Regions from separate parts of the Uniformispora flossi genome, predicted to be linked through region 1. Evidence: riboswitches for the same ligand, from Rfam matches in the RefSeq annotation. Region 1 holds a riboswitch; the other holds the start of a gene.
What was found. Region 1 has a riboswitch for cyclic di-AMP ahead of ACPA54_RS10275 (C40 family peptidase). Riboswitches for the same ligand answer to the same signal wherever they lie in the genome.
Positions count from the first base shown of each region.

Region 2: another riboswitch for cyclic di-AMP. It lies ahead of ACPA54_RS19175 (C40 family peptidase); the one in region 1 lies ahead of ACPA54_RS10275 (C40 family peptidase).

Region 1 is NZ_JBMULZ010000004.1:91,406-98,933, forward strand. Features, by position in the region: gene ACPA54_RS10260 (M23 family metallopeptidase) at 252-2,009, shown strand; gene pcrA (DNA helicase PcrA) at 2,136-4,628, opposite strand; gene ACPA54_RS10270 (hypothetical protein) at 4,734-5,093, opposite strand; cyclic di-AMP (ydaO/yuaA leader) riboswitch at 5,321-5,467, shown strand; gene ACPA54_RS10275 (C40 family peptidase) at 5,476-6,549, shown strand; gene ACPA54_RS10280 (response regulator) at 6,664-7,332, opposite strand; gene ACPA54_RS10285 (ATP-binding protein) at 7,329-7,528, opposite strand, start outside.
Region 2 is NZ_JBMULZ010000008.1:36,154-43,681, reverse strand. Features, by position in the region: gene ACPA54_RS19195 (glycosyltransferase family 4 protein) at 1-451, opposite strand, end outside; gene ACPA54_RS19190 (glycosyltransferase 87 family protein) at 486-1,784, shown strand; partial or broken gene ACPA54_RS19185 (M48 family metallopeptidase) at 1,765-2,742, opposite strand; gene ACPA54_RS19180 (gluzincin family metallopeptidase) at 3,055-4,458, opposite strand; gene ACPA54_RS19175 (C40 family peptidase) at 4,549-5,628, opposite strand; cyclic di-AMP (ydaO/yuaA leader) riboswitch at 5,640-5,797, opposite strand; gene ACPA54_RS19170 (NYN domain-containing protein) at 6,478-7,528, opposite strand, start outside.

The DNA of each region.
Region 1 (7,528 bases):
GGACGCGCGAAGGAAACACCACTGCGCATCATCAATGACGCGTCAGAAGACACGGCCGCAATCGTCAATACCTGATGAAGACGCGCCCAACACGCCATCGCGTTGCGCCGATTGCCCACCTTTCATCCGTTCGGGTGAACGAGGTGTAGCCCCACGGGTGAGTCGAGTCGGATTGTCCGCGCCGCATATCGAGGGCTAGAGTCCCGGTTTGATCGCACATCGCTAGTACCCCCGACACGAAGGCGACTCACGTGACCGACGGCCGCTATCCGGACGGAGTCCCCTCCAGTCCCGGCGCCCCGGACAACGGCACGGCCTACGGAACCGCCACGTACGGCAGCGGCGACTACCCCGCTTACGACGCCTCTTACGGCAGTGGCGGGTACGCGGTCCCGGCCTATGAAGGCACCTACGGCTCCGGCACCTACGCGGCCAACGGCTACGACAGCGGCGCGTGGGCGACGGGCGGCTACGAGGCATCGGCCTACACCCAGGACGCCTACGCCGGCACCCAGGACGCCTACGCCGGCACGCAGTCCGGCTACGACGCATCCGGCGGCTACGCCGCGGTGGCCTACGACGGTTCGAGCGGCGCCTACGCCACTCCCGCCTACGACGCCTCCTACGACAGCGGTGGCCACCCCCCCTACAACAGCGGCGCCTACGACACCACCGCCTACGCGTCGTACGACACCGGCGCCTACGGGCAAGCGAGCGTTCCGCAGCAGGCCTCCTACGAGACCGCCGCCTGGTCCACCGACACCATGACGGCCGCGCCGGACGCGCAGCCCGCCACCTGGTCCGACGACCCGTGGACCGCCGAGTCGACCGGCACCGCCTGGTCGGCGCCCGCGCCCGACATGTGGCACGGCGACAACCGCCGCAGCGCCGACGCGTTCACCGACTCCCGCAACGGCGCGCAGACCGCCGACTGGTACGACCAGCCCACCGCGCTGCAAGAGCCCGCGGACTACCCGGCCTGGTCGGCCCCCCGCACGGACCACGAAGACGACCCGGGTGCGACGCAGTTCGTCACCGCGGTCGACAGCGTGTCGCCGATGGTCCAAATCGACCCCGACAACGACGCGCGCACTCCGTCGACGCCCGACGAAGAAGGCACCGTCGCCTTCGCCGCGATCTACCTCGACGACGACACTGCGGCCGGCAAGGACGACAAGTCCGGCACTTCGAACGCGAACAAGGAAGCCAAGAGCGGCAAGGCAGAGAAGGCGGAGACCCGTGCCGCCGTCCTGACCGCCGACGCGGCCAACAGCCGTGCCGAGCGCCGCAAGACGACGCGCCGCTCCCGGCCCCTGGCCCGGGTCGCCGGCGGCTCTCTCGCGCTCGTGGGCGTCGCGGCGGTCGCCGTGGCGGCCGCCGGCGGCATCCAGGCCGCCGACAAGCAGGACCAGGCCGACAGCCCGGTCGCCGCCGGTGCCGACGTGCCGCTGGCCGCGTCGCCGCTCGACCAGCAGTTCGCCGACCTCCGGGACGGCGCCGAGGACTTCGCCGGCCGGGCGAGCCGCGAGCAGACCCGCATCGCGCTCCAGGAGCGGCAGGAAGACCTCGCCAGGCAGCAGGAAGAGGACCGCAAGAAGCGCGAGGCGATGCGGCCCAAGTTCGTGCTGCCGGTGCAGCCGGGCCTGTCGGCGTACTTCGGCCAGGCAGGCGGGCGCTGGTCCCATCTGCACACGGGCATCGACTTCCCGGTGGACCGGGGCACACCCGTCCGCGCGGTCACCGACGGCGTCGTGCGGACCGAGGTGAACTCCGCCTACGGCAACATGGTCATCCTGACCGCGCCGGACGGCACCGAGACCTGGTACTGCCACCTGACGCGGGCCAAGATCGCTTCCGGGCAGGTGAAGGCGGGCGACGTCATCGCCTACTCCGGCAACTCGGGCAACAGCACCGGCCCCCACCTCCACCTCGAAGTACGCCCGGGCGGAGGCGCACCTATAAACCCCATACCGTGGCTGCGTGCCCGCGGTCTCGACCCGACGGGCTGACCTGACGTCAGTCAATCAGGCCGGACCGACACGGCATCTCCGACAGACACACGATGGGCGGCGCTCCCGCGAGGGAGCGCCGCCCATCGTCATGTGCCCACAGGGGCTACAAGGGCCTACCCGGCACTACAGCTTCTCCACCGGCGCATACCGCAGCAGCAGTTGCTTGGTGCCGGACGCGCCGAAGTCGATGCTCGCCTGAGCCTTGTCACCCTCGCCTTGGGTGGCGACGACAGTGCCGAGCCCGAACTTGTCGTGCGTGACCCGGTCGCCGGCCTTGAGGACGATCACCGGGCGGTCCACGATGCGACTCGGCCCGCTGAGCCGGCCGTTCGCTCCCGCGGACCGCGGCGCGGACACCGCCGAACGCGTCGCGGACAGCGTCTTGGCGGCGGACGGCGGCTTCCCACGCCACTCGACGAGCTGCGCCGGGAGTTCCTCCAGGAACCGCGACTGCGGGTTGTAGGCGGGGGCACCCCAGGCGCTGCGGATGCGCGCGAGAGTGACGTACAGGCGTTCCCGGGCACGCGTGATGCCCACGTACGCGAGCCGCCGTTCCTCTTCGAGCTCCTTGGTGTCGCCGAGCGCCCGCATGTGCGGGAAGACACCGTCCTCCAGCCCGGTGAGGAACACGACGGGGAATTCCAGGCCCTTGGCGGTGTGCAGGGTCATCAGGGTGACCACGCCGCCGTCGTCGTCGGGGATCTGGTCGGAGTCGGCGACGAGGGCGACCTGCTCGAGGAAGTCGGCGAGCGTGCCCTCCGGGTTGGCCTGCTCGAACTCCAGGGCGACCGCGGCGAGTTCCTGGAGGTTCTCGACGCGGGTCTCGTCCTGTGGATCGGTCGACGCGTGGAGTTCGGCCAGGTAGCCGCTCTGTTCGAGGACGGCTTCCAGGACCGTGGCGGGTCCGGCGCCGCCGTCGACGACCGCGCGCAGGTTGTCGATCAGCTCGACGAAGCCGTTGACGGCGTTGAGCGAGCGGGTTGCCAGGCCGGGGGCTTCCTTGGCGCGGCGCAGGGCGTCGGCGAAGGCGATGCGCTCCCGGGACGCGAGGACCTCGACGCAGGCTTCGGCGCGTTCGCCGATGCCGCGCTTGGGCACGTTGAGGATGCGCCGCAGCGAGACGACGTCGTCGGGGTTGGCGAGCAGCCGCAGGTAGGCGAGGGCGTCGCGGACTTCCTTGCGCTCGTAGAAGCGGACTCCGCCGACGACCTTGTAGGGCAGGCCGACGCGGATGAAGACCTCTTCGAAGACGCGGGACTGCGCGTTGGTGCGGTAGAAGACCGCGACCTGGCTGGGTGTGATGTCGCCGGTGTCCGTGAGCCGGTCGATCTCGTCGGCGACGAACTGGGCTTCGGCGTGCTCGTCGTCGGCTTCGTAGCCGGTGATCGTGGCGCCTTGGCCGGAGTCCGTCCACAGGTTCTTGGCGCGGCGGTTGGTGTTGCGTTCGATGACCGCGTTGGCGGCGGCGAGGATGGTCTGCGTGGAGCGGTAGTTCTGCTCCAGCAGGATCGTCGTCGCGTCCGGGTAGTCCTCCTCGAAGTCGAGGATGTTCCGGATGGTCGCGCCGCGGAAGGCGTAGATGGACTGGTCGGCGTCACCCACCACGCACAGCTCGGCGGGCGGCACCTCGGCGAGGCCTTCCGCGTCGGGGTTGACGAGGTCGCCGTCGACGGTGCGCTTGGGGGCCTGTCCGGCGGCGCCGCCGACCAGCTCGCGGACGAGCGCGTACTGGGCGTGGTTGGTGTCCTGGTACTCGTCGACGAGGACGTGCCGGAAGCGGCGCCGGTAGTGCTCGGCGACGTCGGGGAACGCCTGGAGCAGGTGCACCGTGGTCATGATGAGGTCGTCGAAGTCGAGCGCGTTGGCCTGGCGCAGGCGCGACTGGTAGAGCGTGTAGGCCTCGGCGAGGCGGCGCTCGGTGTCGTTCTGCGCCTGGGCGGCGAACGTCTCGGGGTCGATCAGCTCGTTCTTCAGGTTGGACACCTGCGCGTTGAACTTGCGCGGCGGGTACTGCTTGGCGTCCAGGTCCAGGTCGCGGCACACCATGGCCATCAGGCGCTGCGAGTCGGCGGCGTCGTAGATGGAGAAGGTGGAGCTGAGGCCGAGCTTCTTGTACTGCTGGCGCAGGATGCGGACGCAGGACGAGTGGAACGTCGACACCCACATGGCCTTCGCGCGCGGCCCGACGAGGGCTTCGACGCGCTCCTTCATCTCGCCGGCGGCCTTGTTGGTGAAGGTGATGGCGAGGATCTGCCCGGGGTGCACGTTGCGGGCGCCGAGCAGGTACGCGATGCGGTGGGTCAGCACCCGGGTCTTGCCGGAGCCGGCGCCCGCGACGATGAGCAGCGGGGAGCCTTCGTGGACGACCGCGGCGCGCTGCTGCGGGTTCATGCCGTCGAGGAGGCGGCTGGGGTCCACGGCGGGCTTGGGGGCGCCGTTGCGGTAGTACTGCTCGCGCGGCTCGGCGGGCGGGTCGTAGGCGCCGTCGAAGAGGTCGTCGGGTACGGGGTCGTACTCGGGCGGCGGCGGGGGGACGTCGTCGTGCGCGGGTTCGGGGGGCAGCGGGATGTCGGCGTCGAACCCGGGCAGCGGCATGTCGTCGAAGAGGTTGCTCATCGTCTGCCGAGTCTACGAGCCGCGCGGGGTGCCGCGGCGCGCGACCGGGGGATCCCGGGGCGGCCGCGGCGGCGGCGACGGCGTCGGGGCCGGTTCGGGGCGAACTCAGGTCCACATGACGGCGATCGCGATGTTCGCGATCGTGAGCAGGCCGATGGCGCCGAAGACGCGGGTGTCGACCTTGTCCTTGCCGCGGTTGGCCCAGGCCAGCAGCAGGATGACCACGAGGACGGCCATCTTGGTGCCGATCTTGGCGTTGTCGACGGGCAGGTCGAGGGCGCTGCTCTTGCGGACCGCGACGAGGGCCAGGCCGGTGACGAACATCGTGAGTGCTCCGTGCGTCACGGCGGGGGTGATCCGGACGTCGCCGGTCTTCATCCCCTTCATCTGGGTGAGGAATCCGCCCAGCAGCGCACCGATCCCGACGATGTGCAGAACGACCAGGAGTTGCCGGACGACGTCCACAGAGTGCTCCTCAGGCTCGGTTTCCGATTGAGCCTACAAAAATCACAATCCGGACATCGAAACGGGTCCCAAAGTAAAGAATTGGTAACGTCCGCGCGAAATCCGCGACCCGCATGGGGGCCGTGACACCCCTGTGACTATTGTTCTCGGCCAGGCGGACGTACCCCCGTGCTCCACCCGGAGCGCACGCCCGCCACCGCCGAGTTCGGTATCGGCCGTGCGCCCGCCCCCCGTAGGCGCCCGGCACGCACCGGAGCCGGGGACCCACGTGTCACCCGAGGCGAATCGGCTGCCAGGGCCACCTGGCGTGCCGTAGGGCGTCTTCTTCCGCCCGAGCCTGTCAGCTAACCCGGTAGGCGGCCGAGGAAGGAGTGACGCTCGCGTGGCGTCTCATCGTCGTCCTGCGCAGAACCGCCGGTCGAAGGCGCTCACCGCCTCCCGCGGCGCTGCCACCTTGGCCACCGCCGCGGCCACCATGACCGGTGTCATCGCGTTCGCCGGACCGGCCAGCGCCGACCCCACTCCCACCTCGGCCCAGGTGCAGGAGCAGGTCAACCAGCTGAACCGCGAGGTAGGCAAGGCGACGGACGTCTACAACGGCGTCCAGGAGAAGATCGAGAAGCTCCAGAAGGAATCCAACGCCACGCAGGACCGGGTGGCCGAGGAACAAGCGTCCATGAACGCGCTCCGCGACCAGATCGGCCTGATCGCCGCGGACCACTACCGCAACGGGGGCCTGCCGCCCGAGCTGCAGCTCGCGCTGAGCGGCGACCCGGCGGACTACCTCAAGCGCGCGTCGATGCTCGACCAGCTCGACTCGCAGCAGGCCACCCGGCTCCAGCAGCTCGCCGCCCAGTCGCGGATGCTGCAGCAGGACCGCACCGAGGCCTCGACGCAGCTCGCCGAGCTGGAGAAGCTCCGCAAGGACCTCAACGAGAACAAGAACACCATCCAGGAGAAGCTCAACAAGGCCCAGCAGCTGCTCAACACCGTCTCGGCGGCCGAGCGCAAGGCCATCCTGGACTCCAACGACCACACGAACGAGCGGACGGACGACCGCAGCTCGCGCGACAACGCGCGCACCGACCTGCCGAACGTCCCGGCGTCCGAGCGGGCCGCCAAGGCCATCGCGTTCGCCCGCAACCAGCTCGGCAAGCCGTACGGCTGGGGCAAGGCCGGACCGTCCTCGTTCGACTGCTCGGGCCTCACCCAGCAGGCGTGGGCCGCGGCCGGCGTGAAGCTGTCGCGCACCACGTGGGACCAGGTCAACGACGGCCCGCGGGTCGCCAAGTCCCAGCTCCAGCCGGGCGACCTGGTGTTCTTCAACAGCGACAACAGCCACGTCGGCCTCTACATCGGCGACGGCATGATGATCCACGCGCCGCACACCGGCACGGTCATCAAGATCGCACCGATCAGCGAGATGCCGTTCTACGCGGCCATGCGCCCGGGTTAAGCCGATCGCGCCCGCAACAGCCCACGGTGCCCCGTCCCCCGTATTGGGGGGACGGGGCACCGTCGCGTTTCCCGGGCCTCCTCCGGCGTCGCCTGACCGCCGGGCGGCCCGGGACTAGACCAGGCGCCGGTCGGTGGCCCAGCGGGTCAGCTCGTGCCGGTTGGACAGCTGGAGCTTGCGCAGCACCGCCGACACGTGCGTCTCGACGGTCTTGACCGAGATCACCAGCCGCCGCGCGATCTCCTTGTACGCGTACCCGCGCGCGATCAGCCGCAGCACCTCGCGCTCGCGCTGGGTCAGCCGGTCGAGGTCCTCGTCGATCGGCGGCACGTCGGTGGCCGCGAACGCGTCCAGCACGAACCCGGCGAGCCGCGGCGAGAACACCGCGTCGCCTTCCGCGACCCGGCCGACCGCGCGGACGAGTTCGTCGCCGGTGATGGACTTGGTGACGTAGCCGCGCGCCCCGCCGCGGATCACCCCGATCACGTCGTCGGCGGCGTCGGAAACCGACAGCGCGAGGAACCGCACCCGGGCCTGCACGTCGGCGCACTGCTTGAGCACCTCGACACCGCCGCCGCCGGGCAGGTGCACGTCCAGCAGGACGACGTCGGGAAGCTGCTCGCGCACCACCGCGACCGCCGACGCGACGTCCTCGGCCTCGCCGACCACCTCGACGGCTTCGCCGATCTCGGCGCGCACTCCGGTGCGGAACATCCGGTGGTCGTCGACCAGCACGACCCGGACCCGGCCTCCCGGTGTGGATTCGCTCGCGGCTTCACTCACGACTTGCTCCTGTTCGCCTCGCTGCGAGCCATCTCCAGCTCGACCTCGGTGCCCTCGCCGGGTTCGCTGCGGATCACCGCGGTGCCGCCGTTGCGGCGCATCCGCCCGAGGATCGACTCTCGCACACCCATCCGGTCCTCGGGCAGCGTGTCGGGGTCGAAGCCGGGCCCGCTGTCGCGCACGAACACCGTCACGA
Region 2 (7,528 bases), on a different contig from region 1:
TCAGCGTGTCGACACTGTCGCCGATCCGCCGCAGCAGCCGCCGCGCCACCGGCAGTTGCGCCCACCCGGCTTCGTGCCCGTGCGTGGTCGCCACCAGCCGCGCGGCCCCTGCCGCACGGAGCCCGACACCCATCAGCCCGAGCGGCGCCGCGGCGCCGAACCACACGGCGTCGCACTTTTCCGCGCGTGCGATGTCCTTTGCGCGGCCGAACACCCGAGGATTGGGCACCATCATGTGCGTGGCGGCGCGCACCACGGGGAACGGCTGGGCGGCGTCGAACACCCGGACTTCCCGGTTGTCTTTCCAGGACGACGTGTAGACCACCACACTGTCCCGCGGCAGGCGCAACGCCATCGAATGGACGAACGACTGGATGCCGCCCGGACGCGGCGGGAAGTCGTTCGTGACGATCAGGGTCCGGGTGGTGCGCACAGTTTCCGTCAGTTCCATCAGGACCCGATGATTTCACGCGACCGAGGAGAGCATGGCCCGCAAGATGGCCCGCGAGATCAAGTGGAGCATCGTCGCCGCTTGGGCGGTGTCGCGCGCCTGGCTGCTGCTGGTCACGCTCGGCGTGCTCTACAACCCGTATCCGATCGTCACGCAGGACGTGTCGATCACCTACTTCTCGTGGTTCGAAGTCCTCAAGACCGGCACGTTCCCGGTCGACGACACGATGTGGCAGTACCCGCCGGGCGCGGCGGGCGTGCTGATGCTGCCGGGGCTGATGTCCTGGTGGTCGTACACGCATGCGTTCTTCGTGCTGATGGTCGTCGCCGACGCGGTCGCGTTCGCGTTCCTTCTGCGCGGCAAGTCCGCCTACGGCGCCATGCTGTGGGTCGTCGGCGTTCCGCTGCTGGGGCCGACGATCCTGTCCCGGTACGACCTGTTCGTCACCGCCCTCGCGGTCGCCGCGCTCATGCTGCTGACCACACGCACCCGCACCGCGGGCGTGCTCGCCGGCGTCGCCGCGGCGGTGAAGGTGTGGCCGGTCCTGCTGCTGCTCGGCACGCCGCGCGGCCGCCGCACCCGTGACGCGGTGGTCTGGACGCTGTTCGGCGGTGCCGTCGTGGTGTTCGGCTTCGCCGCGGCGATGCCCGGGGCGTTCGACTTCCTCACCGCGCAGCGCGACCGCGGCATCGAGATCGAGTCGGTGTTCGCGATGCCGCTGCACATCGCCCGGTTGCACGGCTGGTCGGGCCGGGTCGAGTTCAACTACGGGTCGATCGAGTTCCTCGGCCCGTACGTCGGCCTCCTCTCCACGCTCAGCCTGATCGCGAGCGCGCTGTCGTTCGCGTGGCTGCTGCTGTGGCGGGTCAAGGCACGCAGGTGGACCGAGGCGACGCCGTACGACGCGGCGCTCACCGCGGTCCTGCTGTTCGTGGTGACCAGCCGGGTCCTCAGCCCGCAGTACATGGTGTGGCTGGTCGGCCTGGCCGCGGTGTGCCTGACCCGCCGGGAGACCACGCAGCGGCCGGTGGCCGCGCTGATCCTGCTCGCGGTGCCGTTCACCACATGGGAGTTCCCGATGTGGTTCGGCTGGGTGATGGCGGGCGAACCGGAAGCGGTCGCGGTGCTGATGCTGCGGAACTTCCTGCTGGTCGTCGCCGCCGTGTGGTCGGCGATGCGGCTGTGGCGCGCGGCCCGGCCGGCGGGGCTCAGCGCGGCGGCGTGGCCCCCTCCGGAACCCCATGCAGCTTTGCCCAGTCCCGCGCCAGCGCGATCCGCTCAGCCGTCGCCGGATGCGACCCGAACAGGATCTGCAGAACCGGATTCGGTGTGAGGTTGGAGCGGTTCGCCAGCGCGAGCCGCTTCTGCATCGCGATGAAGCCGTCGGGGTCGCGGGTCAGGTCGAGCGCGTGCACGTCGGCACGCGCTTCCATACGGCGGCTGACCAGCATCTGCACCGGCCCGGACAACGTCGCGATCACCGCCACCACGGCCAGCAGCAGCGCGAGCGCGCGCGGGTCGGCGGCCGCGTCCGCGCCTGCCCGGCGCAGCAGCGGACGCCGGCCCATGAGCAGCCCGGTCAGGCACAGGCCCGCGGCGGCGCCCGCGGCGCCGATGAGGGTGCCGTAGAGGACGTCGTGGCGTTTGGCGTGCCCGAGTTCGTGGGCGGCGACGAGTTCGATCTCGCGCGGCGTGGCGGACTGCAACGTCGTGTCGTAGACCACGATGCGCCGGGTCGAACCGAAGCCGGAGACATAGGCGTTGAGCGCGGTCGTACGGCGGGACGCGTCGGCGACCAGGACGTCCTGCACCGGCACGCCGTCCTTCTCCGCCAATTGCAGGAGCGAGGTGCGCAGTTCGCCCTCGGGCATGGAGTGGAAGCGGTTGAACGCGGGCTCGACCAGCAGCGGGTACAGGAACGACATCGCCACCACGAGCAGCGCGCCCGCCCCGGCGGCGATCGGCCACGCGGCGCGCGGCCAGTGCCGCAGCAGCGCGAACAGCGCCACCAGCACGGCCAGCAGGACGCCCGCCGACATCGCGAAGCCCTTCGCGGCGTCGAGCCACCACCCGCCCCACGTCTGCACCGACAGCCCGTGGCGGCGGCGCACGGATTCCAGGCGCAGGTCGAACGGCAGCGCCACCGCCCGGCCGATCAGCAGCAGCACGAGCCCGCCGACCACGACCTGCCACACCCATCCGCCGCCGAAGGGGCGGGCCACGCCCGTGACGATCCGGGCGCCCAGCGGGGTCAGCCCGAGCAGCAGCGTGGCCACCAGCGACGCGGCCATCGACAGGTAAGCGGGCGGCCGCGCCTCGCGTGCCAACGCCTGTCCGCGGGCGATCTCCGCCGCGGAGAAGTCCCGCGCCGCGTCGGGATGCACCGCGCCGCCCGGCACGCTCGGCAGCGGCCGCCACGGCGTGGTGACGACGAGCGCCACCAGCAGCACCACCGCGGTGACGGCAAGGCAGACCACCAGGATCCGCTGCCCGCTCATCGCTTCCCTCCCCCGGGCATCCTCACGTCAGGGTCACCCCGCAGGTCGTCGAGCAGGTCGTCGAGCAGGTCCCCGCACCGGTCTCGGCACCGGTCACTCGGCACGTCACTTCAGCTGCATCCGCAGGTACTGCACCCACGTCTTGGTGAACTCGTCCGGCCCCATGCCCAGCACCGACACCATCGCGCCGGACAAGCGGCTGTCCTGGTCGACCTTCGCGCCGTCCGGCGCGGGCTCGCCGACCGCGCGGTAGAACGCGACCAGTTTGTCCTGGCCCCACCGCTCGGCGATCATGCGGCACGCCAGCCAGCCCATCTCGTAGGCCTGCGGCAGCTCGTCCTGCGTGGTCTCGAACTGCTCGTCGGTCGGCAGCCCGGTCGGGATCTTGCCGTCCCGCACGTCGCGCCGCAGCTCCGGCGCGGCGTTCCGGACCGGCTGCCCGGAGTCCAGGTAGCCGATGTAGTCGGCGAAGCCCTCGGACAGCCACGTCGGCGTCCAGTTGCGGGTGTACGCCCGGCTGGCCACGTGGGTGATCTCGTGCGTCATGACGACGCGCCGCTCGACGGCGCCCAGCTCGCGGAACGCCTCCGGATTGACGATGACCCGGTCCGCGGGCGCCGCACCCGCCGCCGCGCCGCGCTCGCCGGTGGTCACCGCGGCGATGCGCGCGTACTTCTGCGGCTCGGCCCCCAGCAGGCGCGCCATCTGCGCCTCGTCCGCGGGCACCACGACGACGGAGTTGCTCGCCCAAGAGCTGCCCCAGACCTTGGTCACGTCGGGCACCGCGGTCTCGATGTCGTGCTGGTAGGCCTTGAGGTCGTTCTTGTTGCCGATGCCGAGCACGATCCCCGCGCCGCTCTTGAGCACCGTCACCGGGCCCAGGTCCCACAGGCTGACGCCCGAGGTGAGGTCGGCGGCGGCGCCGTCGGTGTCGGCCGCGACGTACCAGGCGTTGTCGCGCTTGACGAAGGTCTGGTACTGCGGGCTGCGCATCGGCGTGCCGTCCAGGTCCGCGAGGCGGTACGTCAGATCGACCTGCGCGGCGTACGTCTGGTCGGCGCCCAGCTCCGCCTGCCGCGCCGGGGTCAGGGTGAACACATCGGGCGCCACGACCTGGTAATCCCACGACGCCAGCGGCACCTGTGCCAGATTGTCGAAGAGGGCCGCCTGGCGGTCCCGGAACTGCGTGGCGCGCGGATCGACCGTGGCCAGGAACGCGGCGCGGTCGTGCGCACGTATCGCGGCGGCCCGGCGGTCGAGCAGATGCCCGACGTCGTTGCGGCGGGCGTCGGCCCGTTCCTCCTGCCCGGCCGGGTGCCCCGCACCGCGGGCTTCGGCCTGGGCCGGCACGCTCGGCGCGGCCGGGGCGGCGGGCGGGTGGGCCGTTCCGCGGCCCGGGCCCATGCCGACGAGTCCCAGGGTGACGCCTATCAGGATCGCGGCGGTCACCGCCACGAGTACCAGGAGCCACCGCGGGATCCGTCGCAGCCACAGGCTCCGGTCGTCCACGGACCGATCGTACGAGACCGGCGGGGGCCGCACCTGCCGAGTCCGGCGGACGAGGGAACGGCCGACCGGCGAACCGGTCGGCCGCACGGGTCAGGAGGGGCGGACGATCTTGGTGATCTGCATCGAGTCCCACGGCGCGACGCGCACGTTGGTGCCCGGCTTCGGCGCGTGGATGATCTGCCCGTTGCCGATGTAGATCGCGACGTGCGAGTAGCCGCTGTAGTAGATGATCAGGTCGCCCGGCTGCACCTGGCTCTTGGGGATGTTCGGGCCGATCCCGGCCTGGCCCTGCGAGGTGCGCGGCAGCGAGACGCCGGCCTGGCGCCAGGCCCAGCCGGTGAGGCCCGAGCAGTCGAAGGAGCTGGGGCCGGTGGCGCCGTACACGTACGGCTTGCCGATCTGGGCGTAGGCCGCGGCGATCGCCGCGCCGGCCCGGCCGCTGACCGCCGGGATGTTGGCCGGCGGCGTTTCCTTCTGCGTCGCCTTGGCCGTCGGCGTGCTCGGCGCGCGGGAGTCGTCGCGCGACGCGCGGGCGTCGTCGCCGTGGCCGTCGTCCGCGAGCATCGCGGCGCGCTCGGCCTCGCTCAGCGTGTTGAGGAGCTGCTGCGCCTTCTGCAGCTTCTCCTCGACCTCGGACTTCTTGGTCGTGAGGCTCTTGCGGGTCTGCTCCAGCTCGCCGAGCTTCTGCGACGCCTCGCTGCGCTCCTGGTCGAGCGAGCGCTTCTTGGCCTGGATCGCCTGGATCGAGTCGGCCTGGTGCGCCGTGATCTGGTCGAGCTGCGACGCCTTGCGCAGGTAGTCGTCGGGCTTCTCGGACAGCAGCAGCGCGATCGTCGGGTCGATGCCCGCGTTCTTGTACTGCGCGCTGGCGACCGCGCCCATGCTGTCCTGCAGCGAGATGAGGTCCGACTGCTCCTGGGCGATGCGCTCCTGGATCTGCCCGACCTGGCCCTGCAGCCGCTCGGTCTTCTCCTGGAAACCGTTCAGCTCCTCGGTGGCGATCTCCGCCTGGTGCTGAAGGTCGTTGATCTGCGCCTTGACCTGGTCCTTGGACGGTGCCGGGTCGGCGTGGCTCATTCCCGGGGACAGGGCTACCGCGGTCGCGGCGGCGGCGGTGATGACGCCGACGCGCGCTTTGCCAGGTTTCTTGGGCCGTCGGTGGGACGCCACGAGGGGCGGACTCCTTCTTCCGTCGCCGCCTACCGGGTGAGCTGACGGGTTCGGGCCGGAAGTGGGCCCTACAGCGCGGCGGACCGCGCCGATTCACCCCAGGGAATGGTGGTTCCCCGGCTCCGGGTCGGTCCGGAAGAGACCTCGCCGGATTCGGCGGGGGTGTCCGCTGCCCGCCCCGGTCAAGGCAGACGACTCGGCGGTCACCCAGCCCGAGACATTAGTGACTGCGCAAGCCCGTATTCAAATCAATCCGCAAAGTTTTACCGGATCTCCCGGGATTAACTCGGCGAGATCCACGGATGGTGATCACAAGGCGACCATCTGTTCATATTTTCCGGACGCATTCGGGTGTGTTCCGGAAGGCCCGGAAACCCCGGCCCCGGACTCTCCACGAGCCCCCGAAACGCCGTCGGACGTGCGGTTTTCCCGACTGCCGGAGCGTCGTTTCGGGCGGCGGTCCCGGTACCGGAGCGGAGGGCTCAGGCCCGCGTCGGCGAGCACCGCGAGGGCGTCCAGGGATTCTTCGTCAAGGTCGACACACCGGTCGAAACCGGATGTATTTCCGCGTGGCGGGCGCGGGCAGCCGCCGTCGGATTCCGAAGAAACGTGCGAAAAGTCCGACTTTTCCTCGGGCGTGCGAAGAAATGTCGATATAACGCATTCTCCGCACGCCGGTCCGCGGGCACGGCACGTACGGCAGCAGATCCGCATGGTCGGCCACCCCTCCCGTTGCGTTCCGAAAAGCACCTTCCGCACCCACGGTAGGGAGGGTGACCGACACAACGTCACAGGTCGACCACGTTCGGGCGGCAATCCGCGGGCGGAGGGGCGCCCGCGGGGGCGGGGTCAGCCGCGGGCGAGCCGGCGCAGCAGCATCGTCGAGGGCACCGGCCGCGCGCCCGCCCGGCGCACGCCGTCCGCGACCTCGCGGTCGGACGACACCACGACCACCGGGCGGCCCGGCGGCTCGGCGCGGACCAGGCGGCGGATCAATTCGTCCGCCGTCTCGCCGGCCTTGCTGAACCGCACCCGGACGCCGCGCGGCGGGGCGAGCAGCACCGGCGCGTCGAGCTGTGCGCCGTCGAAAACGCAGGTGATCTCGCAGCCGGTCTGCGCGGCGATCACCGCGAGTCCGCCGAGCAGGCGCACCCGCTGCTCGGACAATGCGAGCGAGGGATAACCGGTCTTGGTCACGTTGTAGCCGTCGATGACCAAATGCGCCTGCGGCAATGCAAGGAGTTGATCAAGAAGTGCCGGGTCGTCGCCTTCCAAAGCACGCTGGGCAATGTCTTTCGTACCGGATGCCTCGGGCTCGACCGCGTCGACGGTGTCCGCGGGCCGGATGCCGACCGGCGGCAGCGCGAGTTCGCGGCGCAGGCCCTGGGCGGCTTCGAGCACGGTGTCGAGGAGCAGGCGGACCCGGGTGTCCTCCATGCTGCGGCCTTCACGCGCGGCGCGGCGGCTGGCTTCCAGCGCCGACTCGGCCTCGGACACCCGGCCGCGCAGCCGCCGGGCCTCCTTGTCCGCGGCGGCCACCGAGGCCTGGGCTTCGGCGCGTACCGCGTCCAGTTCGGACTTCGCGTGCTTGGCCTCTTTCTCGGCGTGCTTCGCGGCGCCTTGCAGGCCCCGGACTTGGCGGCGCAGTTGCTCGGTCTCCTTGCGGGCCTCGTCGAGTTCGGCGCGGACCTTGTCGTGCTCGGACTTCGTGGACGCGCGCAGGGCGGCCAGTTCGGATTCCAGACGCGCGACGACGGCGGCCTGTTCGGCGCCGGCCCGGTCGTGTGCCGCCTTCTCGGCGGCTTGGCCGGCGGTGTCGAGCAGGGTGACCCACCCGGGCGGCCGTAGCAGGTACGCGGCGGCGGCGACGTCGAGCGGGTCGGCGGCGGCCGGGGGCCGC